4 regions of the Paenibacillus sp. J22FR83 genome follow, and region 2 is predicted to be linked to each of the others. Evidence: riboswitches for the same ligand, from Rfam matches in the RefSeq annotation. Region 2 holds a riboswitch; each other region holds the start of a gene.
The links. A riboswitch is a leader RNA that binds a small molecule or an ion and turns the genes downstream of it on or off. The one in region 2 is predicted to bind cyclic di-AMP.
Positions count from the first base shown of each region.

Region 1 (7,224 bases), on a different contig from region 2:
CTCACAGTTAGCGCCCTTTTCGGGCGCTATCCCCTCCCCGAGGGCACCTTACCCTGAGATAAGGCCCTTTTCGGGCCTTATTTCCAATTTTTCGCCCACTCGGGGGGCTATTCTCACAGTTAGCGCCCTTTTCGGGCGCTATCTCCCCGCCGAGGGCGCCTTACCCTGAGATAAGGCCCCTTTCGGGCCTTATTTCCGGCGTTTCGGCGGCTACCCTAAGCCGTCCTTCGCTGCCTCCTCGGCAGCCTTCGCAAACTGTGTGCTGTACAGCCGCGCGTACAGCCCCTCCAGTGCGAGCAGCTCGCTGTGCGTGCCCCGCTCCACGACGCTGCCCGCTTCGATCACCAGAATGTGATCGGCGGCCAGCACCGTGGAGAGCCGGTGCGCGATCACGAGCGTCGTGCGCCCTTGCATCAGCTCCTCGAGCGCCGCCTGCACATAGGACTCGGATTCCGAGTCCAAGTGCGACGTCGCCTCATCGAGGATGAGGATGCGCGGGCGCTTCAGGATCGCGCGAGCAATCGCGATCCGCTGGCGCTCGCCACCGGAGAGCCGGTGGCCGCGCTCTCCAACCATCGTGTCGTACCCTTCGGGGAGCGACACGATGAAATCGTGGATGTAGGCCTGCCGGCAAGCGGCCTCCATCTCCTCACGCGTAGCGTCCTCCCGCGCGAAGCGCAGGTTGTCGCCAATCGTCGCGTGGAACAGAAAAGACTCCTGCGTCACATACGCGATCTGCGACCGCAGTGACGCCAACTCCACGTCGCGGACATTCACGCCGTCGACTTCAACAGCACCGGCTGTCGGATCGTACAGCCGTGCGATCATCCCGATCAGCGTCGACTTCCCGGCGCCGCTAGGTCCAACAAGCGCGACCATCTCACCAGGCTGCGCCTCAAAGGTGATGTCGCGCAGCGCATACTGCACCTTCTCCCTTTCCTCGCCTTGCTCCACTTGTCTCCCTCTCTCAGCTCCCCTGCCTTGCTCTACTCGCTTACCTCTCTCAGCTCCCCTGCCTTGCTCTACTCGCTTACCTCTCTCAGCTCCCCCGCCTTGCTCCACCTGCTTCCCTCTCTCAGCTTCCCCGCCTTGCTCCACCTGCTTCCCTCTCTCAGCTCCCTCGCCTCTCTCCCGCACTCTCCTCTGCTCCCCAACCTTATAAGCAAAAGAAACCTGCTTATACCTCACATGCCCCGCCACCGTGCCTAACGGGCGCGCACCCTCAGCATCCATAACATCCGGCACCATATCCTGATACTCAAAGATCCGCTGAAATACCCCCAGCGCTGTCGCTACCTCGACATGTAGGTTCAGCAATGTCCCCACAGGCATATACAGCCGTCCCAGATAAGCCGTAAACGCGACGATCGAGCCTAATGTCATATCACCCTGAATGACGGAATAGCCGCCATAAATATAAATAATTGCCGTGCCTAACGGCCCCAATGTGCTCGTTGCCATTCCGAACCAACGGCCAACCAGATTGAGCCGCAGCTCAAGATCCATCACCTTTTGGTTCATCGTTGTGAATTCTTGCTCTTGTTGCTTCTCTCTGCCAAAAATCCGCGTCAACAAAGCCCCCGATATCCCGAAATTTTCATTCAGCTGCGAGGTAATGTCGGAGCGCACCTTTTGCGTTTCAATCCGTAGATCCTTCCGCACCTTGGATACCTTTTTCACAGGCAAAACGAAAAGTGGAAGGATAAGCACCGAAATAATCGCCAACTTCCAATCTAATGCAAACAATATCCCTATAGTTGTCAAAACAACGACGATCTGCGTGATCGAAGATACGACTATTGACGTAACCACACTCTGTACAGACTGTACATCACCTGTGATTCGCTGAACGATTTCGCCAGAGCGCGCGTCCGTGAAGAACGACATCGATTGCCGTTGCAAATTATGAAACAGCGACTGTCCCAAATCCCGGATAACCCCTTGGGTTACTTTGGTATTGAGATGGTTTTGCCATACGCCCACTACGCCGCTTAAGACGGGCAGCACGATTAACAGCATCGCCATCACAGACAAGAGCTGAACACGTCCCTGCGGGATGGCCGTATCAATAATTTCCTTCATAACTAGAGGTGGGATCAACCCCATCACTGCCGCAAGCAGTGCCAAGCCGATAATGACCAAGAGCTGTCCCCAATATCTTTTGAACAATAACAAAATCCTTCGTATCGATACATCCTTCAACTTGGCCTTTGGACGATTCCGGTCGGAAAGCCGCCCCATTCCGCCTGGCCCACCTGATCCACCTGGTCCGATCACTCACCCATCACTCCGATCTTTCTCCTCTTTGCTGCCCCTCGCTACAAAGGAATTGCATGCACAATTGCACAGGTTACTTCTTCAGCCATCTGCATAACACGATATAACGAAGTCGTTTGCAGAACGTTATACTGCCTAGGTCCATCCACATTGACGATCGCTGCAATCGTATAATCACCAATGGGAGGTAAATTTTTCCCAACTGATTGGCCTGGAGCCAAAGGCTGGTTCGACAATTGGTACAAACCCACACTCAATTTCCGTCCCAAACAAGCATCGATCGCAATAACAACAACATTCGGTGGAATTTCCTGCAAACGTATGGCCAAATTCGTAGCATCACACGGTGCTGCCAACGTACCAATGACGTATGGATAGCCTAGCTCCACGAGCTTGCTTCCTACAAGTGGACCCAGCGAATCGCCTGTTGAGCGATCTGTCCCTATACATACAAAAGCAAGCCGACTAGGCTCCAGTCCATCGCTTAAAGCAATCATGCGTAGAAGCTGTCCTAACTGCTCGCCATCTACTTTTTTCCAAAACTGCTCCTGCAGCTCCATCGGTTCTCTATCCATCTTTGCCTCCCTTTCAGGCATATACACCTAACCTTCCACCTGATCCATCGTAGTTCCATTCTTTCATATGGAGGTAGGTTGTGTCCACTTGCCTAGCTCTTTCGCATACACCAAATAAGCGTTACTCGACAACCGAGCAAAGCCTATTCATGCCGCTTATAGATCTGACGATACAACTTTCTTAATGTACGCGATTCATCCGAACAATGCGATAATAGAGCTGACCACTGACTTCTTGCTCCACTTCTAGATAGCCTTCAGAGTGAACATAATCTCCTAACATAAACGTAGAAGCATCGGCCGAATCGGCATGTGTAAGAAAGAGCAGCGCCACCTTATCATCTCCAACTACGAATCCAACCTGTTCCTTCACCTTGAATTTTTCAAGAATTTTGCCATGATGCGACCTTACGATATGATGAAACCGCCAAGTACCTTCTTCTTGTATGATAAAATAGAGCACTCGATTGCGATGCGCATTACTGAACTCCCGCGTCACACCAATCATGCATACCTTCTCACCAACGCGTAAATATTCATCAATGACATAGGTTTTCAGTCGTAACCGATTCACATTCTTGCTCTGAATATAACTTTCCATCTCATCGATGGAGCGTTGATCCCTCGGATCTTGCCTCGTTGCATAAAATACTTCTTTAATAAAAGTATCCGTTTGGAATTGTCTTGCCCCTTTGAAATGGTTATATGTATGAAAAAATTGCTTAATTACAACCCGAATGTCTTCCGGTATGGCAGGACCTGTTTCCACGTTGTACATGCGATCTGTTCGGACCGACAATTTTATTTTATGAAACCAGCTTTTCCAGACACTAACTTGCATGTCGCACGCGTCACCTACCTTCTTCCAATCATTGTTCCATTATAGGCTATAATCCTCAAAAATTCGATAAAAATCGCACAAATCCGCGCAAAAAAAAGAGCATACGCCGCTTTGCTCTCCATTTAGAAAGACTTAGCGAACGTACGCTCTCATACAACTTGCTTGCATTTAATTTGTAACAACCTATAATACGCGCTTGGCACCTACATATCTGGAGCCCCAATAGGAGCTAGCGAGACTATCAACCGTTACACCAACGGACGTTGTCGAGGAAATAAATTGATTGTTTCCAATGTAAATGCCCACATGATTGACGATTCCTGAAGCAAAGAAGACAAGGTCTCCCTCTTTCAAATCCGTCACTCTCGCCCCCGCTTGATCGTACATTTGCACGGAGGTGCGCGGCAACTCGATGCCTTTGGCCTCGTAGATATAACGAACGAATCCAGAGCAATCGAAGCCCTTAGGCGTTGTTCCTCCCCACCTGTAAGGCGTCCCTTTGAAAGTCGTTGCAGCCTGAATAATTTGAGCTGAAATGGACGGCTGAACGACCTTGGCCGCTGGGGCCGCTAAGGCTACTGGCGGGGGTGCTATCCAAGCTGGTTTGTGAGGCTTGCCATCCTCTTCCACGATCGCGATTTTATTCGCATCGTTCCACGAGATCTCAGATCCGAACGTCTCTGTCACGAAGCGTAGAGGAACATAGGTACTACCCTTAACTAGCGTTGGACTACTCTCTAATGCGACTAACTTACTGTTCACGATCGCTTGCTCATCGTCTGTCGTGAGTTGAATCGCCTGTTGCTTGTTCATCAGCGTGACAACGACTTCATCGCCTTGCTTCGCCCATCCCACTTGATAACCTAGTTTCTCCGACAACACGCGCAGCGGCACCTGAAGCTTACCATCCGTATCAATAAACGGTTGATCTTCCGGGAACTTCACCAGGTCATCATTGACCTGAACCTTTACCGAAGAGGTGTCGGGACCAGCGGCATGTGCAGATGGAGCGGCAAATAGGGAAATAGCTGCGCCTAGAAGAGCGCATGAACAAATAAAGCTTTTGGTGAAAAGTTTCAAAACGTTTGTGCCTCCTTGAAGCCTCCGAGGTTAGTTGACGGGTTCGGGAAGAGGTTTTCCCTAGTGCGCCCCATTAGCCTAAGCTAACTGAGCATTCATTCACCCCAAGTAAAGAAGTCCCCCGTACCAGAGCTATCGCTGCTCTGAGATTCGGCATTTTTTGTCTATGTTAGACTAGCATAGTTCGTTTTAGCCTGACAACTTTTGCGAGATGGTAAGTGTTTCCTCTTCTATGTAAAAGCATACGAAAACAGCCACTCTTCTCAGAGCGGCTGCCGATATACCTCAGTAAACAGGATCTGTTTACAGGGATTAAACTCATTTTCCGTCATCGGACTAGGATAACTCATAATGTTGAGTGGCAATTTCAGTTGCCCTTCTCGGAGAGGAGGCTGAGCATAGGGGAATAGGTTCAAATGGAACCCGGAGCGCTTATAGAATTCAATTCTCCGCGCAGCATCTGAGGTAGCAGGAGGCTCTACTTCAAGTACGATGGGTGTACTTGCGCTACTCATATACGTCGTCAGCATTCGCTTGCCAATCCCACCACCTCTGATGGCACCATTGACAGCAATGTGTTCCACAAATCGAAACGTGCTAAAGTTCCAACTCGCCAGGAAGCCGAGCAATTGCCCCTGATCATCTCGCTCGATATCTAATCTATAGTTAGGATGCGCTAGTAGTGCCCGCTGACCCTCATATGTCCTTATTTCCGTATCTGGAAATGCGGCTTCCATTAGTTCGAATACCTCCTCAAAGGAATCCTCTTTGACCTTCATCCGTCAACACCTCCCTTCACGTTAGCTATAGGTTATCTTATCCAACTGTGCTGCTTCTTACTTTGTACGGAAATGATCGATCACCTCAACGCTCCGCACACACAAAGACCCCACCTTTGCGGATCCATGAGATCTCGGTAAAGGTAGGGTCTAGCACACTTTAAATGACACTTGTTTCTGTCCTTACCATTTTGAGAAAAAGTCGTGCGCTGCTGCATGGGAACCAGGAGGTGTTGCATGCCCCATGAAGGGATACACTGCTATAGATTTATTTGCGGATTCAATTCGGTTATATGCAGCGAATATCGCTTCTGGTAAGCAACACGTATCCTTCAGCCCTACTGTAACATGAACAGGCTGCCCAATACGATCACCTAGATTCATGATATCAAAATAAGAAACCGTTCGCAGTACATGAGGCAGATACTCTGGGAAACGGGTAACGAAATCCGCTGCCTCACTAAGGGAACTAACCGAATTCAAAAGACCTAGATCCATGTGACATTGATTCGGAACATGCGCAATTGTTGCCCGAATGCGCTTCTCAAGCGCGGTTACGAGTAGCGCCAGCCCGCCGCCTTGGCTTCCACCGTACACGAATACCCGCTCACTGTCGATCTCTGACTGCTCTAACGCGCATTGCACAGCACGTAAGGAATCGATCGCAACCGCGCGATAATAGCTCGTCTCGGGGTCGAGAATCCCCTGTGTAATCCATCCTCTCGTCATACCGGTCTCCTGTGGCAGCAGGTTACCGCTATCGCCGCCTTGCCCGCGTACATCAACCGCAAGTACCGCGTATCCCATAAGCAGCCAAGCTGCATGATCCTCGGGTCTTCCCTTGGAACCCGTATAGCCTGGGAATGTAACAATGCACGGTACCTTTTTCGAGTTACTCTCTGCATTAGGCAGCAACAACCAAGCATGGATCGGTGTTTCCGCTGCTCCTTGCAAGACAATCTTATTGACTTCCGCTTGTACAAAAGATGAAGCTACCTTCTCTCTTGTATACGATGCTCCTTGCGTAGCTTCTGCATATGTGCGCTCCCAGAATGCAGCCAGATCAGCCGTCGCCGTTAACTCCGCATGATAATTATGTAATCCCTGAATACGATTTTCAATAGCGTTCATTTCGGTTAGTCCCCCATTGCATGTTTTTCCCATTTTAACCTAGATACACGAGGATGACTATTGGAAAATTTGAAGATACGATAGAACGTCGATACTCTGCATCAATGGTTCTGTCTTTCTTTTGCGAACTCCCGATTCGTGGTTAGATGTATAAACTACAGCTATTTTACTCGAATCTGACGTATTTTCGTGTTTAGATGGAAAAAGTACATTTAATTCCTATGTAATTTGAAGAATCGAGCAAATCGAAGGAATATAACTACAGGAAATACAGTTAATCTTTCAAGTTCACGAAATGCGCTTCAAATAGATGGAGAAAATCCAGTTAAATTACCAGCAGTAGGTTTATTGCTCATTGAAAGAAAAAGACCACCCGAAGGTGGTCTCATTCTTGTGTAAGCGGGCGGCGGGAATCGAACCCGCGCGATCAGCTTGGAAGGCTGAAGTTCTACCATTAAACTACGCCCGCATATAAGAAAAACTAAAATGGTCGGGACGACACGATTTGAACATGCGACCCCCTGCTCCCAAAGCAGGTGCT
Region 1 covers NZ_JCAUAM010000041.1:301-7,524, forward strand. The annotation lists gene AC58PV_RS35145 (ABC transporter ATP-binding protein) at 211-2,241, opposite strand; gene yyaC (spore protease YyaC) at 2,319-2,852, opposite strand; gene AC58PV_RS35155 (hypothetical protein) at 3,034-3,693, opposite strand; gene AC58PV_RS35160 (C40 family peptidase) at 3,877-4,773, opposite strand; cyclic di-AMP (ydaO/yuaA leader) riboswitch at 4,778-4,939, opposite strand; gene AC58PV_RS35165 (GNAT family N-acetyltransferase) at 5,037-5,552, opposite strand; gene AC58PV_RS35170 (acetylxylan esterase) at 5,736-6,683, opposite strand; tRNA gene AC58PV_RS35175 (tRNA-Gly) at 7,082-7,152, opposite strand; tRNA gene AC58PV_RS35180 (tRNA-Pro) at 7,171-7,224, opposite strand, start outside.
Region 1: another riboswitch for cyclic di-AMP. It lies ahead of AC58PV_RS35160 (C40 family peptidase); the one in region 2 lies ahead of AC58PV_RS22710 (stalk domain-containing protein).

Region 2 (7,224 bases):
AATTTGGAAGGGGCCGCTAAGCCGAGCACACTACGCGATCTTGGCATCACCACGAGTGACAATGGCAAGCTTACCCTGCAACCTGAAGCCCTAGCAAAGCAACCCAATCAACTTAGCAGCACTCTTAGCAAAAGTTTGCTAGATCTCACCAACTTCGCAAGCTCGCTAGTAAGTCGTATTGACCTTCTGCAGCAGCAGCCATCCGTCTCGTTGTTTCAACTCTCCTCGTCGCCGCTTAAGCCATATAGTCAATATCAATCGCAGCTTGAGGCCTATTTGCCGGTTCCGATGCGTGGCATATTGCTGGATACGAAGTTGTGACCAAGACGAAGTGCCGCACCACCATTGATATGTCAATTCAGCGCTCCTGCAGGTGCTCAGCTGCCATCAAGTGCAATTTAGCTCCTGCAGTTCAGCCCCATTTCTCGAAAACAGCACATCTCCCTCTAGGACTAGCGTCATTTCAACATAAATGGAAAAAACATACAGTTATTTTCACATTTTCCCCCAATAAATCTCATTTAACTGGAAAAACTCCAGCTATTTCGTCCATTTCCACACCGTTTCCTTAAAAGGTAGAGGAATAGATGTATATTTTCCAGTTATTCGCAAATTCAAGCGGTTTCCAGCTATATTAACTGTACTTTTTACAGCTAATACCCCAAGCGAGCCCGAATTCGAAACCAACTCCTGACCTGACAAATCGCTCCCAACTGCACCAAAAGGCTGTATCCCCAAGTAGAATCCTCTACGGGTGATACAGCCTTTTTCAAATTTAGAATAACTTTTTACCTAACACATGATCGATTGGAATAAAGCCAATAACGCGGCTATCCATGCTATTGTTGCGGTTATCTCCCATCACGAAAATATGATCCGCTGGAACGGTCCACTTTTTGTTCCCGTTCGCTCTCATTTCCTCGTTGATGTAAGACTCATTCAGAAGCTCACCATTGCGATACATCTGATTATCCTTAAGCTCAAGCTCATCACCAGGCTTACCAATCACACGTTTGATCCATACATGCTTATCATCGCCCTTAACAAACAAGCTGAGCAATGGGCTATCTAGCAAATCATGTTTAAAAGTCCGCTTCATCTCAACCCTAGAGTCTATGATGACAATGTCTTCATAATTAGGTTCGTAGTGGAACGTATGGGATAACTTCGAAACATACACACGTTGACTATCATGCAATGTCGGGTCCATCGAATGGCCGCTAACTCGCGTAGATTGGAACACAAACACACCCAGAAAGACGACTAATACAAAGGAAATGGCAATGGAACCAAACCAGCTCCAAATCTGTTTGACTACATTCAATTTGATCGCTCCCTAGCCTTATTCCGCCAGTCCGTGCTTAAAGGCATAAATCGCAGCTTGCGTGCGGTCTTCTACGCCAAGCTTGGATAGAACGTTAGTGACGTGGAATTTCACCGTCTTCACGCCAATGAATAAATCATCAGCCAACTCTTGATTCGATTTACCCTTCGCGATTAAGCGCAGCACTTCCATCTCGCGGTCCGTTAGTTCCTCATGCGGCTCTGCAACCGGCTTCGGTTGACGGAAGCGATTCATGATTTTCGAAGCCACCTGCGACTCCAGGATCGATTGCCCCTTGGCCGCGGCTCTAATCGCTTGTGCGATTTCGGATGCACGCGAGGTTTTCAACAAATAACTGAAGGCACCCGCTTCAATAACTGGATACATTTTCTCATCATCTAAGAAGCTAGTCAATACAATGACCTTACAATCTGGGTATAGTTGCAGTAATTTCCGTGTCGTTTCAATGCCGTCCATACCTTCCATAACGAGGTCCATCAATACAACGTCAGGGCGATATTCCTGGGCTAATCGAATGCCATCATGACCATTGCTCGCCTCGCCAACGACCTCAATGCCATCTTCTGTCCCTAGAACAGCCGCAAGTCCAATTCTGACCATTTCATGATCATCGACAAGTAGTACTTTAATTAAGGTGTCGTCCATTCGTTTCTTCCTCTCTATGTACGGTGCTAATTCTCAATGAATTGAGGATCGGCTGCTAAGATAGGTACTCGAATCTCGATACGTGTTCCTCGATCTGGTGCTGTAATAATGTCCACAGAGCCGCCGATTTCGTTCACGCGCTCCTTCATAGACACAATCCCATACGAAGTCAGCTTCTTGGCATCCAGCTCAAAACCAACACCGTCATCGCGGATGACTAATCGGATGCCGTCTGAACGATGCAGCAGTTTCACTTCCAGCTTATTCGCCTTAGAGTGACGCAGGGCATTCGAAAGTGCCTCTTGCACAATGCGAAATAAATGGTCCTCAATCCCTTTGTTCAAACGGATTTCTTCATCCATATCCCAACTGATCGCCATAGGAACCTTCGCCGCCAACTCCTTCAATAGCTCAACGAGTCCCTCCGAAAGCCTTTTTCCTTCGAGATGGATCGGCCTCAAATGCAGCAGCAAAGCTCTCATTTCGGATTGAGCGACAGATGCCATCTCTTCAATCAAGTGAATCTGCCGCTTCGCTTTCTCAAAATCTTTATCCAGTGTCCGTCCAACAGCCGTGGCTGTCATCGATATAGCAAACAATTGCTGACTTACTGCATCATGCAGTTCGCGCGCCAAGCGCTGACGCTCTTCAATAACCGCGGAAAGCTTGGCCTTCTCGGTAAGCTCAGCATTGCTATTCGACAGCCGCTGGAGAGAGGTCACTTGTTCTTCCCATCGTTTCATAATGCGGCCGAGTTGTTCGCCTAAGCGTCCAATCTCATCATCATCCCCGTTTTGAAAACCTTCTCGGGCAAATGTCCCTTTTTCTAATAAAATCATCGTCTCCATCATCGGCTCAAGTCTGCGCGTGACCTTAGAGCTGTTCCAGTAACCGTACACCGCCCCAATGATCCCCAGAATTAACAATGCCATGAACGAGAACTTGACTCCCTGTTGCCAGCTGGTAAAGGGCTCAATCAGATGTCGTGAATTCAGAAAATACAGCATAGCTCCGAAAACAGCGAAGCTGAAAAGGATGGCTTCCCCCATGCTGCGCCAGATCATGTTCGTTAATCGACGTTTGTAGCCGTCCACTTGGTGAAGAACCCCCTTGAAATAAACGACTACACCGTCCTCTAAGGACGGTCTCGTTTATCCAAAAATATAGCCCATGAATGTGACCATTTAAAAGAAGAAGTTACAATACTTTGATCTTGATATCTCCTACGATGAAAGAAAGTATGAGTTTCACTCGATGGTCGCAGTGCTCATAATTGTGCGATTGCCAAACCACTTTGTTCATCACACCAGACTCTTTTTCGTCTGCAATTTGCAACTGACCTAACATAACGGAAGCAGTAACGGAAACACCGATATCGTCAGGCACCTTTATATCAATATCTCCTACAACCCCCTGTAGGATAACTGTCGTTTCTTTTTGTTCGAGAATCGCCATAGAAAGATCCATGTACGTTTCTCCCACTAAGTACCACGTCGACGTATTCCGTTGAATCCATGGCTCACGGCCGAGGCGAACACTATCGACAATCTTTTGCTTTTGGGTATAGGTATCATCTTTGTGAACCTGCTTGGATCGAATGAAAAATAGCCCCAATGAAATCAACACAACCGAAATGACAATGGTGAGATGATCACCGAATAAAATAATGGCACCAATCCCCATCAACACATAACCCTTATTCTCTTTGCGTGAACGAACACGATGAATGCCCAGCAGAATAAGGATTACGGCGATAACGGGAAAAAAGCCTATGGTATGTTCCAGAAGCAAAAAAACACCGGCTCCAATCAGCAAAAGCGCTGTATTCCGGCTGCGGTTATTTTTCGTTTCCTCTCCCATCGATGCACCTCCTCTGGCTGCCATTTCTCTTCCGTTCATACGATTCCTAGCATACCATAAGAATGGACGACCTCCAAGATGCAAATCCTTATTGCACAAGGCTTTGCTTACGTGGAGGTCATCGTCCAGGACTATTTGCTCTGACGCGGATCTCGCTCGTCGCGAGAACGCTGCTCCTGCTGCCACTCGTGCTGCAGCTTGCCTCGCAGCGCGCGCAGTTCATGTTGAAGGTTGCCACCGGCTTCCTTCAACGTTTCCTTCGACAGGCGGCCCGCCACGCGGAGCCCCTGCAACGCCTCCCGGCCGAGCTCGCGGCCGGTCACTTCCAGCTCGCGCCACGTGTCGCGAGCCTCTTTGCTGTGCAGCCCGCCACGCGGCTGCACATCCTCCGCTGCGTGCCCCGCACGCAGCCCGCGCAGTTCCTCTGAGAGCGCCAGGCACAAGTCCTGGCTGCTCGCGTACTGCGCGCGGTAGTGCTCGCTCGCGGCTTCCTCGCGGAGCTTCTCTTGCAGTGCAAGCCGCGCGAGATCCTCCTCGCCAGCGCGCATCGCAAGCTCAGCCTGCTCGCCGCGCAGCTTCGCCATCTCTTCCGCACGCTCAATCTGACTGCGCAGCGCAATCGTTGCCTGCAGCGCGTCCTCGTAGCGCTCCTCAAGCTGAGCTATCACACTGCTGTCGCCATAAGTGGCTGGGTTCGTCTTGCCGACCGCCTCGTTCCAGACGGTTTCAGCCATTTTGCCAATACGGTCAAATATATTTGTAGGATCCATTTCCCGATTCTTATTATTCATGCTTAATCGCCCCTCACGCTTCATCATACTCTTATGGTAGCTTAATTCCCGACGTTCTAAAACCGACTACCGACTGTATTCGAACCTAGACCTAAGTCCAGTATGCAAAAAGTCATAACCAGATTTTGGTCGTTGTCCGAGCCTACCTGTGATGTTAAAATATTTGGAGCCGAGTCTAGTGCATAATTATAGGCATTAGTACGGGGGACGAAATACTTGGGGTGAATATTTGCTTCAGCTTGGAGCAGACTAGGGAGAACCTTCTTCCCGAACCCGTCAACTAACCTCGAAGGCTCATGAAGGAGGATTACCAATTGAATAAGCTTACTAAAGGGTTAACTAGCCTTGCTGTTTCACTAACAGTCTTGGCAGGAGGCTTTCTTTCCCCATTTATTGCACCTGCGCAAGCAGCTCAAATGGAAGTGAAAGTGCAAGTCAATGATGACCTGGTCCATTTCCCTGATGCACAGCCATTTCTGGATGGCAACCAAACGACCCAAGTTCCTCTTCGTTTTGTAACGGAGAAGCTCGGATATACGGTGAATTGGCAGAAAAATGGCAATCAGATCAAGGTAACACTTATTAACGACCAACATACGATTACCTTAGTATCAGGGCAAAAAGAAGCTAGTGTTGATGATGCAACAATCGTCTTAGACGGAGCTTCCCAATATCAAAATGGACGGGTCTATGTGCCGCTTCGCTTCCTATCCACCACCGCAGGTATACCTGTGCATTGGGATGCAAGCAATAATCTGGCGATCTTAAGCAAAGATGGCGAGCAGCATGCACCTGATTATCAAGTATTTGAATCTACAGCTTACTCAGCAGATCCTTCTGAAAATGGCGGCTACGGTGCCCTTGATTACATGGGCAACCCCCTAGCTATCGGCACAGTCGCTGTCGATCCTTCCGTTATTCCACTTGGCACGAAGCTCTACATTGAAGGTTATTCATATAGCGGCCTTCCTAAAGGCGGAATGTACGTTTATGCAACCGATACGGGCGGAGCGATTAAAGGAAATCGACTGGACATCTTCGTCCCAGGCTCGAAGAGCTCCTTACGAAGCTTTGGCATTCAGAAAATTAAAGTATACCAAATTCCGAACTAATTGAATGAAAAGAGCTGCCCCGTGAGTTCATAAGGGCAGCTCTTTTTGGTAGGTGAATGTTCCATCGAATAAGGGCATATGTCCAATCAACAGGGTTCCCACCTACATATGATATATAGTGTTTAACCCACATTTCATTCAAAACCGGAGGGGATACTATGTCAGCTGCAGTTGGTTGTGGAACGCCAGGATACGGAAATTCCGTAGGTTTAGTTCTTGTTCTTTATGTACTGTTGGTCATCATTCTTGCTACTTTCTACTAAAAAGGTCTACTCAATTAGCTGTATACAAATAGCCCGCCATTTAATTGGCGGGTTTTAGTTTGTCCCACGTGCGTGCTATCTGAGTGGCGTCGGCCACCAGAGCACTTTAAGGCCCGTTTTGGGCCTTAAACTCCCGCGCGCCAGCGACGGCTTCGAGTTAACGCCCAAAATGGGCGTTAACTTGCCCCTTCCCACTGCCCGGCGGCCACCAGAGCACTTTAAGGCCCGTTATGGGCCTTATACTCCCGCGCGCCAGCCACGGCTTCGAATTAACGCCCAAAATGGGCCTTAACTTGACCCTTTCCCGCTGCCCGGCGGCCACCAGAGCACTTTAAGGCCCGTTATGGGCCTTATACTCCCGCGTGCCAGCCACGGCTCCAAGTTAACGCCCAAAATGGGCGTTAACTTGCCCCCTTCCCGCTGCGCAACGGCCACAGGAGTTTAAGCGCAGCTACTCACAAAAAAAGCGCCAAAGCTCCCGCTCCTGATAGACGGTTACTTTTTAGCGCCATACTCACAATAGTACTTATAGCTTCCATACGAAAATTTACATAAGAATAAGTTCATTAACGTTAACGCGTTGCATACACTTTCACGCTATCACCACGGAGATAACCCTGCCCCCCGGCTGGCAGCCAAATCAAGCAGTCCGCATCTTTGATGGATACCATAATGCTCGACTTATCAATACCAGCTGGACTTACCCATAAGCACCCAGCTTCAACACGTGTCGTCCCCCGTATGTAACGCGGATAAGCGGAAGGTTTATCGTAGGCAATATCCAAGAAGGCTGATAACTCTTCGGCCTCGGGACGATGGCTTCCTAACATTTTCCTAATAATTGGCTTAGCAAATAGCTCACAACCTACGAACGAAGCACCTGGATTACCAGATAGCGCAAGAAGCAGCTTGCCTTTCCATAAAGCAGCGCTTGTTGGTGTACCTGGCCGCATGGCTACTTTATTGAATAGGATCTTTCCATCGAATCGACCGAATACATCGACAAGTACATCGTAATCGCCAACAGAGACACCGCCAGAAGTCAGAATGAGATCGACATCAGGCAGAACAGCCTCAAGAGCGGCTTCCACCTGTTCGGGATCATCCGAGAGTGCCGGCATAATGAGAGGCTCTCCCCCGTTTGCTTCCACTTGAGCCGCTAACATGTAACTGTTGCTATTACGTATTTTCCCTGGCTGCATCTCTTG
Region 2 covers NZ_JCAUAM010000012.1:292,966-300,189, forward strand. The annotation lists gene AC58PV_RS22680 (hypothetical protein) at 1-321, shown strand, start outside; gene lepB (signal peptidase I) at 776-1,324, opposite strand; gene AC58PV_RS22690 (response regulator transcription factor) at 1,343-1,990, opposite strand; gene AC58PV_RS22695 (sensor histidine kinase) at 2,017-3,084, opposite strand; gene liaF (cell wall-active antibiotics response protein LiaF) at 3,188-3,850, opposite strand; gene AC58PV_RS22705 (PspA/IM30 family protein) at 3,982-4,641, opposite strand; cyclic di-AMP (ydaO/yuaA leader) riboswitch at 4,799-4,951, shown strand; gene AC58PV_RS22710 (stalk domain-containing protein) at 4,956-5,753, shown strand; gene AC58PV_RS22715 (YjcZ family sporulation protein) at 5,912-6,016, shown strand; gene AC58PV_RS22720 (molybdopterin molybdotransferase MoeA) at 6,589-7,224, opposite strand, start outside.

Region 3 (7,224 bases), on a different contig from region 2:
GATAGTAACATGAAAACGCTTTCTTGTAAACTTTTTATTACACGTTCTCCTCCTATTTCACTAGGCCGAATAACCCATCGTTCCGTAAAAATTGGCTAGCTCACATTCAAGGTTGCAGCTTACCTCAAGGCTGAGCAACTGAAGCCAGCTGCACAAATCGAAAGCCCGCCTTGCGCAGCTCGGGGATCGCTTTGATGACGCCTTCCGCGGTATCTTTCTCCGGATGGTTCATATGCGCGAGCACGATGGAGCCGCTTTGGGCCTTGATTAGCGCTTTATATACCTGCTCAGTATTGTACGTCGCTCCTGCATCCCCGAGGACGTTGTATCCCGCGATTTCGAAGCCTATATCATGAACGATAGACGTAGCGACTTCATCATAGAAGGCCGTGCCTGAGCGGAAAAATAAAGGACGTCTACCCGTCAGCTTCTCAATCCCATCCGCGTTGTCTTTTACTTCACGAATAACGTCAGTGACATTCTTCGTTCCAGCAATACCGTAAGCGGGCTTGCCCGTCACAGACAATGGGCGGTGCTCTGTTCCGTGGTTTTCAATCTCGAATAAGGGATTCGCAGCTAAAGTGGCAAAGATGTCAGGATTAGCCCCGATCCACCTTGCATTCATAAACAATGTCGCAGGAATGTTTTCCTTGATTAAATAGTCGATCAGCTTCTCGTCGTAACCGCTCCCCAATGTCCCCCCGCATGCATCGAAGGTCAAAGCAATGACTCGTTCCTTCGTGGCCAACTGGGTTAGCACACCAGGGACATGTTCGCCCCATTTGGTTGGTATGCTGGCAGCATAGCGGTTGATCAACTTCTTTTCCAAGGACGCAAATGTTGGGACTGATGTTGGATCTGGTGTCGGTGTCACTTCCGGTGTTGCTGCAACAACTGGTATTGGTGTCACCGTTGCCAAAGCCACTGGATCAGGAGCAGCGGTTGGTGTTGCTACAGCAGCCGATTCCCCACAACCTGTAAGCGCACTCATCACGCTCAAAAAGAAAAGGAGGCACATCGTGCGCCCCCTCATTTATGTTTGCGCCAGTCTAATTTACTTTTCTCCAACTGGTAGGCAAAATCGTTCTCAAGACGCTTCTCTTCCGCCTTGCGAGCCGCCTCTGCCTTCGCTCTCTCTGCTTCCTTCTTCGCTTGCTCTTCCGCTTTCATCGCGTCAGCCTGGGCTTTGAGTCCTTCCAGTATTTCTGGACGCAGCAGATCCTTCAGCGTTGCTGGTTTATCTTGCACGCTAGCCGCAGCTGGCGTCACTTTAGCTTTCTTTTTCACCATAATAAGGTCACCTCATCTACAAGTTCTCCCTATTATTGTACACCTCTATTGATGTAAATGATACGGTACTGTCGCTACAACGATATCCTTATCGGCTTGCAGCTTCGAACGAATGCGTGCCGCAGATTGATTATGGAGCAGACGGTGCCACCACTTCTTCGGCATGAATTGCGGGAGAATAACCATAATCGACTGTTTCTCTGACACATGCGTATCGATGCGTTCAATGAATTCAGCCAACGGCTTGAGAATCGTCCTGTATCGGGATTTGAACACAACAAGTCGCACGCCTGGATCCCAGATCTGCCACTTCTCCTGCATCGATTCTTCATCCTCATCCGAGAAGGAGACATAGAACGCGATAACATTAGGCGAAAGCGATTTGGCATAACTAAGGGAATGCTCTACCGCTTTGTGAATCCCAGCCACGGGAACGATAATAACAGGTTCTTTGGTACATACACGGTCTTGCGTGATATCAATACGCAGCTGTTTGGCCACGTCGTCGTAATGGTGACTAACCTTGGTAATGAGCCAGAGGAGGATCGGTGTAATGATAATAACAATCCAAGCACCCTCGCTAAATTTGGTAACGGAGAAAATGATTAGAACGGCAAGGGAGACGATGCCGCCCAAGCCATTAATGATCAGCTTCCCGATCCAACCCGATACGCGTTCTCTGAGCCATTTACGAACTAAACCTGTCTGAGCAAGTGTAAAAGATAGAAATACGCCAATCGCATAAAGCGGAATGAGTGCATCGGTTTTACCTTTAAAACCAATCAACAGCAAGCTGGCTAATACGCCTAGCGTAATAATGCCATAGTGGTACGAAAGCCGATCCCCACGGAAGGAAAACATGCGCGGGAAGTTTTTGTCCTGGGCCATGATCGACGCCAAGATCGGAAATCCATTGAAGCTTGTGTTCGCAGCAAGTACCAAGATAAGCATCGTCGCGATTTGCGTCGCATAGTACATGGCGCCTCGGCCGAAGGCTTGCTCCGTCACCATCGATAGAACCGATGTATGGCCGTTATGATCCGGTGCCACGCCATACCCTAAGGCAATCAGGGTTACCCCACCGAAGACGATGGCCAATAGTCCGCCTAGAGAGAGTAGTGTGCGTTTGGCATTTTTGACAGATGGCGTCCGAAAATGTGGTACGGCATCGGAGATCGCTTCGATCCCCGTTACAGCTGAACAACCGGACGAGAACGCCTTGAGAAGGACGAATAGCGTTAATGAGTTCGTCGCTGCGCTTGGAGCGAATTCGATCGCATGTGTATTCATGGATCCTGTTAGCAGATCGAAAACACCCTTACCTACTAACAATAGGATACACAGAATGAAAAAGTACGTTGGAATTGCGAATACCGTTCCCGATTCGGAAGTTCCTCGCAAATTCAGCCAGACCATGATCCACACCAGCAAGATGGTAAGCGGAACGATATAGGGTACGGCTGATGGAAAAGCGGACGTAATCGCTTGAACACCAGCCGAAATCGAAACCGCCACGGTTAAGGTATAATCGATTAGCAGAGACACACCTGTGAGACGTCCCCACACCATACCTAAATTCTCTTTGGTAACCATATAGGCGCCGCCACCCATCGGGTACGCTTCGATCACTTGCCTGTAGCTGAGCACGAGCAATAGAATCAAAGCAATGATCGATACCGCAATCGGCAACGAGAAGGCAAAAGCAGCAACCCCTACGGTCGCAAGCTCTAACAGAATCTGCTCTGTCCCATACGATACGGATGATAAGGCATCGGACGACAAGATAGGGAGAGCTTTCCAGACAGGCATTTTCTCCGACTCAATCTCACTCGACTTTAGTGGCTTACCAAACATAATTTTTTTCAATGAATCACTCGTCATTTCGCAATTGCTCCTCCAAATTAAATCGAATCGTACGCATCACACACAATAAACGGCCACACCTTCATCCAAAGAAGGGAGCGTTTTGCGAGATATATAGCCAAATTAATGTGTGACATCTATATAAAAATGCTATACTCCTGAAAATGGACGCAAAAAAACACAAGGATAGACCTTGTGTTTTGAACACATGTTCTCCTTTCTCACGATCGCTTACGAGGTTAGCTGTCGGGTTCGGGCCGCGAGAAATCTGCCCTAAAAGGTACCAGGTATCAGCACCGTTACTCACCCCATGTTACTTTTGGTTCCCCCGCTTTTCTTCACAGAAAATTAAGCGAAATATTCAACTGTTCTAGTACGTGTTGAATACTACTCTCTTCTACTCACATAGTAAAGGATGGAAAAAACGTAAAAAGCCGTCTTCCGCCTCACGTTTCCATCAATAATTCGCTTACAATCCCCCCAATCGTTGATTATCTTCCATTCTCTTAGCCAATCGGGGTATTTTAAATAAAGGGCACGGTTGCAATTCACAAACTTAACCTTCCATGTAAGCAATGCGGTGGATCAAAGGGATTTTTCCTTTAGGGCACTACCTCGGTGATGTGTTCACCTAGCAAGGTGACGGTCGTATAGGTGGAAAAATACAAGTTGATTGAAATACATACAGGAAAATGCATAAATATTCAACTTTTCAAATAGTTACTACGGTCAATTCATTGACACATGCTACCTGCCATGCTAAACTGTCACAAATAAATTTATAGTTTAAGATCGGATGGTGTACCATGTCAAATCCTAGGACTACCTCACATCAGGAAACAGCGCCAACGCCAACTGAGACGCCGGGTCGCTTACGTGAAACGCCGGTCTCTTGGTTACTCTGTTTCACTATTGTGCTTGTCATCATGAACACGATGATGTTCAATCTGGCACTGCCCAAAATTTCCGCGCAATTCGAGCTTAGCCCCTCAACGGCGTCGTGGATTGTTACGGGATATTCTATTATTTTCGCCATAGCATCGATTACCTACAGCCGCTTATCCGACTTCGTGCCTATTCGCAGGCTCTACGTCATTGCCCTGCTCTCGCTAGGTGGTGCCTCTATTCTAGGGCTGTTCACGGACAGCTTCGGACTGTTGCTGCTGACAAGGCTTATTCAAGCCTCCGGCGCTGGGGCGATTCCATCGCTCGGTATCGTTCTCGTCACCCGCTACATTCCGTTGTCTCGCAGGGGCAGAGCGATGTCGCTCATCCTATCTGCAGCCTCACTCGGCTTAGGACTCGGTCCCGTCGCGGGAGGTTCCATCGTTCAGTATTTGGGCTGGCATTTCCTATTCGTCATTACAGGGGTCACCCTGCTGCTTATACCTATCTTTCTCGCTTTGCTGCCAAAGGAAAAACCAGAGAGCGGCTCGTTCGATTTCATCGGTGCCCTGCTCCTGGGGATTGGGACGACGGGGCTGCTGCTCTTCCTAACTTCCAAAAGCATCGTTGCCCTCATAGCGGGCGTACTTGCGATTGCCTTATTCACGCTGCGCATTCGCCGCGCCTCACAACCGTTCGTGCTGCCAGCCCTATTCGGCGATCGAACTTATATGTCGCTTAGCGCAATCGGCGTGACATCCTACATGATCAGCTTCGGCTTCTTATTCCTTGCGCCGCAGATGCTTGCACGGGTATTTGGCTTAGCTCCACTTACTTCGGGACTGTTGCTCTTCCCCGGTGCACTCTTGGCGATGCTGGTGTCGAATCGTGTCGGACGCATCATAGACCGCTACGGGAACACAGCACTACTTCGTTACGTCCCATGGTTGATGCTGCTTTCTACCGTACTTTTGGCCCTGACAGCTAGCTATTCCTCTTACTGGATTGCTGCGCTTTACATCTTGGTTAGCATTAGCTTCACAACGCTTTCTAGCGCTGTATCCAATGAGCTCTCCCGGCAATTGACTACAGATCGCATCGGCTCCGGCATGGGCTTGTTCCAATTGTTGCAGTTTTTCAGCGGCGCTTTCGCCGTGGCGCTCTCGGGGAGTGCACTCGTTTGGCAGAAATCGTTGCCGCTCACACGTGCTTTCGATAACCTCATCTGGGGGATGGCGGTCATTGCGTTCCTAACCATTGCCAGTTCCATCCTATACAGGAATTATGCAAAAAAGCAGCTCTCGGATCGCTCCGCGGCGGAGAAGGTAGAAAGCTCAGCTATGCCTAAGACTGCAACAGAATAAGTACCGTCAGATAAAGCCCAAGTCCAAATTAAGGTGATGATATCATCTTAATTAAGGCTTGGGCTTATTCTTACTTAGAATAAAGTGATGGCATAACGTTAAAGTGTCTAAATACACAGAAAATTTCGACTTTGGAGCTAATAGCGCTATACTATAACGTTATCCGACGTCGTTGCTCACACTTATCACAAGAAGAGGCTGTCCCTCCTATGACATCGGGGACAGCCTCTTCTTGTGTTATATTTTCATCCCATCCCATGCCACCGTAATCGGGCATGGGAATTGTTGTTCCTGAAACCAGCCTACTAAATCCCCATGTGTCGAGGTAAAATGGTTAATATGCGTAAGATAAATGCGTGAGTTGGCATGCAAAGTCCCTTGCTCTAACAGCTTGCGGAACAGCTCCATGCAGCTAAAGGCGTCCAAATGGCCATTTGGATGAAGACCACGCCCGGTGGTCAGCCCAAAGGTGCATTCACTAATCAACACATCAAGGGAAGCATTCTCCAGCTCCTTGAACGCATCTGGCAAGTACCAGCCAGTATCCACGCCGTAAAATAGCTTACGGCCATCCGGTTGGTGGATGAGATAGTTCGCACAATTCTCCCCCATATTGCCTTTGTGATTCCCACGCAGTGGCGTTACTTCGATGCCGCCAATCGTAACGGTTTCGTTAAACGCCAGCTTATGAAAGGCCACGATGCCGCGCGCCTCCAAATCGGCAGTCATTCCTTTCATGATCGGCCGGCTTTGCCGATAGAAATCGACGATTTCGTAAGCCTTGTCTGTAAAATAAAAATGCAGCGGCTCCTTCAACCGTTCAATCGCCATGTTCCTAACATTCATCATCATATAGTTGAAATGGTCTTCATGGGTATGACTCACTAAGACATGCTGCAGCTTAGTAAAGTCCCCATATTCCATAGCCTGCTGGAATGAGTCTGCCCCCAAATCAATACACATCTCCTCATTGATTCGGAACATCGAACGGCGGCGAATCTCTGCGCCGCCTACTTCCCGTGCGTTGTTACACACGGAACAGGAGCAGAATGGGTTCGGTATGCCTTCGGCTGCACTCGTGCCGTAAAATCTCATCATTGGCTCCTCCTTTCCGTAGCTGATTACTTCTGATTCCAGCGGTCATAGGCTGCTTGATAGATCGCGAGATATTTATCTAGCTGCATTTTATTCAGTGTGCTTACATACTTGTCCCACTCGCTGAGCGGTTTAGCCCCTGTAATGAATTTAACGATATTCTCATCGGCATATGCCTCGATATCCGTTGCGTACGTGCTCAATTCAATATTCTCTTTCTCCGTAAACGTAGGAATCATTAATTTCTCATCGGGTACTAAATTAGGTCGAATGACATCTTTATTGGCAATCATTTCTGGAAGAACTGCTGCACTTTGGTCAACCTTTTGCGTTACACGCTGCGGAATGCCCCCGCCTTGGAAAATCGTATATTCCGATAGCGCCTCATCCACCGTGAGTCCGTTCGGATTTTTGGCAAACTCATCCTTCAATTTATAAAAGCCATCGCTGCCGATCGTATACGTTACATCTTGGATACCAAGACGGGCCAGCGCAGTCCCTTCCTCACTTAGGAAATAATCGCCCCAACGCAGGGTTGCAGCAGGGTTCGGGTTCTTGCTCGTAATTACAAATGAGCCTAAATCGCGCACTTTTGGAGAGATGCCCGTCCAATACACTTTGCCGTCGATGCCTTTCAAGACAGGGTTCTGGACGTAGTTATTCCGATTTTTGCCCATCCATAAGTTGTTGTTGCCTTTCGCTACATAGCCGACACGCTCATCGTCAA
Region 3 covers NZ_JCAUAM010000002.1:495,970-503,193, forward strand. The annotation lists gene AC58PV_RS05650 (polysaccharide deacetylase family protein) at 125-1,018, opposite strand; gene AC58PV_RS05655 (YqkE family protein) at 1,030-1,290, opposite strand; gene AC58PV_RS05660 (APC family permease) at 1,336-3,171, opposite strand; cyclic di-AMP (ydaO/yuaA leader) riboswitch at 3,367-3,518, opposite strand; gene AC58PV_RS05665 (MFS transporter) at 3,960-5,402, shown strand; gene AC58PV_RS05670 (MBL fold metallo-hydrolase) at 5,640-6,500, opposite strand; gene AC58PV_RS05675 (type 2 periplasmic-binding domain-containing protein) at 6,524-7,224, opposite strand, start outside.
Region 3: another riboswitch for cyclic di-AMP. It lies ahead of AC58PV_RS05660 (APC family permease); the one in region 2 lies ahead of AC58PV_RS22710 (stalk domain-containing protein).

Region 4 (7,224 bases), on a different contig from region 2:
ATTATAGAAATTAGTTATACTTCCTATATTTGTATAGTAAATGAAGACTATTAGATTAATATTAGAATTTGTTGGTGAGAGTATTAGTTTTACTTGATCTTCCTATAATATAGCGGGGCATGTCCCGTCACTAATTTGAACACACGCCCAAAATGCGTAACACTGCCGAAGCCAACTTTCTTCGCAATGAGACTAACTTTCATGGAGGAATGCTCTAATAGTTTCTTGGCTTCCTTAATCCTTACACTATTCAAATATTCCACGAACGTAAACCCCGTCGCTTCTTTGAAGAATCGGCTTAAATAATAAGGACTCACATAAAATTTCTCCGCCAGCAGATGCAGCGGCAGATCCTGCATGTAATGGGTGTTCATATACCGAACAACCTCCAAGATCCTCTCGTGCATAGGACTTGGGGGCTCCAGCAGCTCCAGTGCATTCTGTTTGGCATGTCGACAGCAAATAATAAGCAACTGCAGCACCAGCGTCTGAGCAAACATCTCGAAGCCAGACTTCTTCTCCTGCATCTCCTGCATGATGCTTTGTGCTAGCGATTCGATTGCAAGCTTGTCTTGCAGCGGACATTTGATGATCAAATAGGCTTGCTCGAAAAGGGGCTGGAAAATGTCCCGATACGCATCATTGACTGAAGCCATATAGCTTTCATGAATATTTACGATGAGCCGCTCATGCTTGGGCATTTCGGTATTCGTCGTCCGATGAAGGATATTCGGAGAAATGATGACGATATCCCCCTCGTCGATGATCATTGTCCTGTCTTTTATAAAAAAAGTCCGTTTGCCGGACATCAAATAGAATATTTCATAGGTGCTATGAAAATGGTTGACTGGCATGTTGTGACTTAACGCCTTCCGATAAGATATGGAGAAGGAACCCTCACGGTTATTAAATTGAAAATCGCTCATCCTTGCTCCGCCTCTCATCTCATTTGCCATTTATTATACGCCTCTGCCGTTAGACTGCAAGATATAAGAAGAAATTTAGTTTTTGCGCAAAAAATGTACATATTCCTCTGATAAGATAAGCTTAAGTACACGAAGGAGGAATGAACCCGAATGCAAGCTTCTGAACGTAATATCCAAGACAGCACTACTGCCACCCATCATGTAAAATCCCCTATTCAGTGGGCGGAGGCTGCGTGTGAGGCACTGATGGCCAAATTTGAACCGGAACAGCTTCCCCCAGATCGTTTCCACTATCATCAAGGTGTTTTTCTATCTGGTATGGAGAAATGCTGGCGGGAAACGAACGACGATAAATACTATACGTATATCAAGCGATGGGTAGATAGCCAGATTCTCCCTGATGGCAGTATTAAGAAATACAACCCAGAAGAATTAGATGATATTCAGCCTGGCGTGCTGCTCTTCAATCTGTATGAGCAAACTGGCGATGAACGATATAAGAAAGCCTTGCATACGTTGGTTCCCCTTTTAAAAGCATGGAAAACGAACCCATCTGGTGGCTTCTGGCATAAGGAACGTTACCCGAATCAAATGTGGCTGGATGGCTTATATATGGCTGGGCCGATTGCTACGCAGTTCGGTAAAACCTTTGGCGAAGCCGACTATTTCGACATGATGACTTATCAAGCGATCCTCATGGAGAAGCATACCAAGGACCCTAACACTGGCCTGCTGTATCACGGTTGGGATGAAACCAAAGCTGCTGCTTGGGCTGACCCTGTAACAGGCTTGGCACCGGAATTCTGGGGCCGCGCAATCGGTTGGTATCCAGTGGCATTGCTGGAAATGTTCGAATATCTTCCTGCGGACCACAAAGACAAAGCCGAATTGACGAGCATCCTTCAAGACCTGCTTCTGGCCTTGCTTCCCTATCAAGATGCCGCTACCGGCTTATGGTATCAGGTTGTCGATAAAGGCGACATGGCGGACAATTGGTTGGAAAACTCCTGCACAGCTCTGTATGTACACGCTATTGCCAAAGCCGTGCGCTTCGGGTATTTGGATCCTAAGTACTTGGCCTATGCGTGGAAAGGATACCAAGGGGTCATTGATACCCTGAAGTTCGATGAGAATGGTCACGTCATCATTGGCCAGATCTGTATCGGTACAGGAATAGGCGACTACGCCCACTATATCGCCCGTCCTACGAGCGAGAACGATTTGCACGGCGCTGGCGCTTTTATCCTTATGTGCGTAGAAATGAGTCTAGCTGCCCAAGCGTGACAAAAGAAAAACCAGTTAGCATCCCAAATGAGGATTGTTAGCTGGTTTTTTTGTAGGTGTATATCGCGGCGGCTACTTCAACTGCTGCTGCTACTTCTGCGGCTACTTCTGAATTCAACTGCCACTACAACTACCTCTTAAACCAATACCGCCTTACTTTCCCCGCCGCTCCCAACAAATGAAATGGATTTTATGTAGCTAATTTTGCCGATTTGCTACAGTTGCGAGCAATAGATGGATTTCCTACAGCTAATTTCGGCGAAAACCCACTAAACGGACAAACTCGCCCAGATTAGATGTACTTTTTCCATCTAATCGCAAAATCACAGGTGATATGGGGAATTTAACTGTAGGTTTTACAGTTAATTGAAAGCTAGCTACTTAACTGACGCTATTTCTACTTCACATGATGCCCCGCTACACATGCAAATCACGTTTGCCAAAAGCGGCATACGTGACCACGGTCAGGCCGACGATGACAACTGCCGAAATGATGACATAGACAGCATCAAACCCGCCGCCATACATGATATTCTTCGCCTCATAAAATTTAAACGGCGTTACATATTTCAAGAAAGCCAGCTTACTATTGAAGTCAATGGCAATGGACAGGATGAAGGTAATGAGCATGAAGCCTGTTGCGAGTGAGGCTGCCCTTTTGGCGTTTCGATACACGGCTGCAATAGATGTGCCAATGACCAGGAAGAGCATCTGCACAATCAACATCCCCAGCATGACGATGGAAATATCTCCACCAACGGCCTCCCCTTTGCTATAAGCGCCAACAATGCATATACTCGACAGCCAGGACACGAGGTTAAAAATAAGGATGTTCACGAAAGCGCTTAGCAGCTTCCACGTGACGATGCTGTGCCTCGACAAAGGCTTCACGAATAGAAACTCTGCCGTCTTATCCCGCTCTTCCTTCGCAATAATATTGGCGCCAAGCATTGCCGCATGAATCGTTGCCATCAACAAGAAGTATAGCACTAGGATGCCGAAATAGCCGCTGGCTTTCGATAAATCTAACGCGCCACCGCCCATAATGACTTGGAGGGACTTCGGCATTTCTGCCATCAGATCATTAATCTGTCCGTTCGTCGCCGTTGCTTGGTACTTGTTCATGCCACTTGCGACTAAAAAAATGAGCCCAAGACTCCAGAAAACCATTGATTTCCGATACGTTTTCAGTTCTCTCCAGAACATATTCACTTCTCGTTCCCTCCTCTCACCTACGTTTATACGGCATGAACGTCTTTTCTCGTGTAAATGAAGTAGCTCACCGTAATCGAAACAACGATAATCGCGATAGCTGCAATGACATAGGGCGTTTCATAACTTGCATTTGTAAGCATGTACGTCCCGCTGAAGTATTTGAATGGGGAAAAATACCGCTTAGCGCCCTCCCCATCTACGGCAACGATCATGCCGATTACGAAAAAGGCAAACACCGTACCAAGACTGACGGATAAAACAGCTTTTATTTTTGAAAACACAACCGAAACAACGAATCCCATCGCTAGAAACATCAGCTGGATAAACAGTAATGTACATGAAATCAGTAGAAAGATGCTCCCATCAAAATCGACCGTCTTGACTTGAAGCGCCATCATATAGGCTGCCCCGATATAAACCACACAAGTAATCGCTAAGGAAGCAACAGCCGCTAATAGCTTGGAAGTCACTATTTTCGTCCGCGTTACAGGTTTCGTAAGCAGAAAGTCTGCTGTTTTCTCACGAACCTCCTTGGAGAGTATCGACGCTCCCAACACCATGGCCTGAATAGCTCCGCAAAGCGTAATGTACATAAAGATGTACATGTAGAATCCAAGCAGGGTGCCAAACGTTTCGATTTGAATACCCAGCGCTTTCCTAACCCCCTCTGGGTACCCTTCTAAGACGGAAGAGAACTGTGCAAAATCTTTGGAAACCGAAGGAAAAAGGGATAAGAATAAGACGATAACAGCAAGTAAGGAGCACGTCCACGTGATCGTGGATTTACGATAAGCTCGCAATTCATGCAGGAAAATATTCATGCCTTTAAGCCTCCTTCTCATAGTAATGCATAAAGATCTCCTCTAAATCAGGCTCTTCGATCCATAGATTCGCAATGTCGATATCGGCTATTTTTCTCATGACTTGATTAATATTGCCTTTGAATAAGAAGCTCGTCGTCTGACCTTGGACTTCAATGTTGTTGACCCCGGGCATCCTGAAGAAATGGGGGTCGAGCGCTTGCGCCGTGTCAATTTTAAAACGCTTAAAATTGTTTTCTTTTAACGTGCTAATCTTCTCAACGGTTACGATTCTACCTTCTTTAATGATCGCAACACGATCACATAGCCGCTGTACTTCGCTCAAAATGTGAGAGGAAAAAAGAATCGTCGCTCCCCTTTTATTCTGTTGTTCGAGCAATTCGAAAAACTTCTGTTGCATAAGCGGATCCAGCCCGCTCGTCGGTTCATCCAGGATAATGAGCTTAGGGTCGTGCAGCAGCCCTTGAACAATGCCCACTTTCTTCTTATTTCCCAGAGATAGATCGTCAATTTTCTTCGTCACGTCCAGATGCATGATCTCGGCAAGCTCTTTAATTCTTTGGGTGCAATCTTTCTTGTAAAAGCTAGCCGAATACTTAAGCAGGTCAATTACTTTCATGTTGTCATAATAAAAAACTTCCGATGGTAAGTAGCCGATTTCCTTCTTAATTTCTGGCGCAAACTGGATGCAGTCCTTCCCGAAGATCTTGGCACTGCCGCTAGTTGGAAAAATCAGAGATAGCAGCGTTCGAATTGTGGTCGATTTCCCCGCGCCATTCGGTCCAATAAAACCGAAGATCTCCCCTTCTTCGATGGTAAAACTAACATCAGTGATGCCTCTTGCATTCCCATAAGTTTTGGTCAAATTGGTGATTTCAATTGCATGCATGGCACGGCCCCCTCAAATTTGTAAGGTTAAAAGCAAACAAAAAGAAGCCCTAAGCATAGAGAATCTCTACGCTCGGGCTTCTTCACATAAGAAGGCGAGTGTGCGGTTCTCTCTCAATGCACTACGAGGTTAGCTGTCGGATTCGGACTTGAGAGCGTCCTACCTAATGCTTGCGAGCATCAGGATTCACCCCATGAAGCCATGTGTTGCTTATACGGCTTCGGTTGGTTCCCCCGTTTCCCAGTTGGGAATTAAGTGGTTTAATTTTACAGAAAATCAACTTGTCGTAATGAATCTTACGCCGATCTGAACCGAATGTAAAACCTAGATTCACCTTTAATTTATGCAGATTTGACTTTGGTAGTCGATGAAAGCGCATACATTTAATGGTGACGTTGATTATCCTATATTTTGCTAGTTATTACGTGTGATACAACCGCCGATACTCTTGTGGTGTCAGCCCCGTGTGCTCCCGGAATCGAGCAATAAAATAGCTGCTCTGGGAAAAACCGATATGCTCGGCCACTTGCTTAATGGTCCATTCGGTAGACATAAGCAGTTGTTTGGCTACAACAAGACGGCATTCAAACAGCCACACCATCGGAGTCCGCCCCATCACTTCATGAAACATTCGACTAAAATAATACGTACTGAAGCCAGCCTGCTCGGCCATCTGCAGGAGGGTTAGTGGCTTCGTGCAATGCGTACGAATATATTCAGCAACCTCTCTCATCCGCGCACGCTTATCTAGAATCGTGACCGTACCATGCGTCTCCGCACGCAAGGCAAGCTCAGCCATCAATTCATAGAGCTTTACCGCCAATTGCACCTCATTTCGATTATGGGGAGATGCCTCTTCCAATAAACCCACGGTCAGTTGTTTCAGCTTGGAGGCATCGCTATACGTAAACAACCACACTGCTGAAGTACCTTGATCATTCAACAGTCTGTCGAGTCCCTCACCCGCAAGGTGTACCCAAAAAACTTGCCAAGGATCATTCGGATCCGATCGATACTCTTGCTCAAGGCCCGCTCCGTAATAGAAGCCCTGCCCTGCTTCCAGGCCGAATTCCTTCCCGTTCGCTTTGACATATCCCTTACCGCTTAACACAATATGCAAGTTTGCTTGTTGCAGCTGCCCCTTAGACCTCCGCTCTTGATGTTCTGGAAATTCTGCATATTGACCGATCATATCCGGATACACCGTATAGTGTTTATACATCGGCTCTGGTAATACATAATGAATTCGCATGTGTCCTCCGATGCGCAAAAATCTGATATCTCGAGCAAAATGATGTTATATACATAATATTACAAAGCAATATAATGAGTACATAAAGAATTTTCAATAACAAGAAATTAGTATACCTTATAGGAATGGGGATGTTACAAGTCATGGAAAAGACGATTCCTGGCGAGAAATTTGATCTAGGCGTATGCTACTACCCTGAGCAGTGGCCAGAGGCTATGTGGGCCGATGATTATACGAGAATGCGAGAAATCGGTTTTACCATCGTGCGGATGGGTGAATTTGCATGGAATTTCTTTGAACCCGAAGAAGGGGTATTCGCCTTTGATCTGTTCGATCGGGCGATCGATCTGGCTCACGAACATGGACTACAAGTTATTCTTGGCACTCCCACGGCTACGCCTCCCGCTTGGATGACCTTTAAATATCCCGAAATCTTGAATGCCACATTCGAGGGTGTGCAGTATCAGCACGGGCTGAGACGTCACTACAATTACAGCAGCCCTATCTACCGCGACTATTGTACGAAAATAACTAAGGCTATGGCCACTCATTATGCGAACTACCCAGGCGTAGTTGGCTGGCAGATCGACAATGAACTTAACTGCGAAGTCAACGTCTTCTACGCCGAGGCCGACCACAAAGCTTTTCGGGCATGGGTGCAGGAGAAATACGGTTCCTTAGACGCGTTAAATCAGGCTTGGGGAACTGTCTTCTGGAACCAGAGCTACTCCAATTGGGAGCAAGTGCACTTGACTCGCCCTGCGCCTAGCGAATCTGCAAATCCGCATCAAGCGCTGGATGAAAAACGTTTCATCTCGGATAACACGATCTCCTTTG
Region 4 covers NZ_JCAUAM010000006.1:167,217-174,440, forward strand. The annotation lists gene AC58PV_RS12890 (helix-turn-helix domain-containing protein) at 90-926, opposite strand; gene AC58PV_RS12895 (glycoside hydrolase family 88/105 protein) at 1,077-2,210, shown strand; gene AC58PV_RS12900 (ABC transporter permease subunit) at 2,628-3,416, opposite strand; gene AC58PV_RS12905 (ABC transporter permease subunit) at 3,449-4,246, opposite strand; gene AC58PV_RS12910 (ABC transporter ATP-binding protein) at 4,251-5,135, opposite strand; cyclic di-AMP (ydaO/yuaA leader) riboswitch at 5,239-5,403, opposite strand; gene AC58PV_RS12915 (AraC family transcriptional regulator) at 5,557-6,387, opposite strand; gene AC58PV_RS12920 (beta-galactosidase) at 6,531-7,224, shown strand, end outside.
Region 4: another riboswitch for cyclic di-AMP. It lies ahead of AC58PV_RS12910 (ABC transporter ATP-binding protein); the one in region 2 lies ahead of AC58PV_RS22710 (stalk domain-containing protein).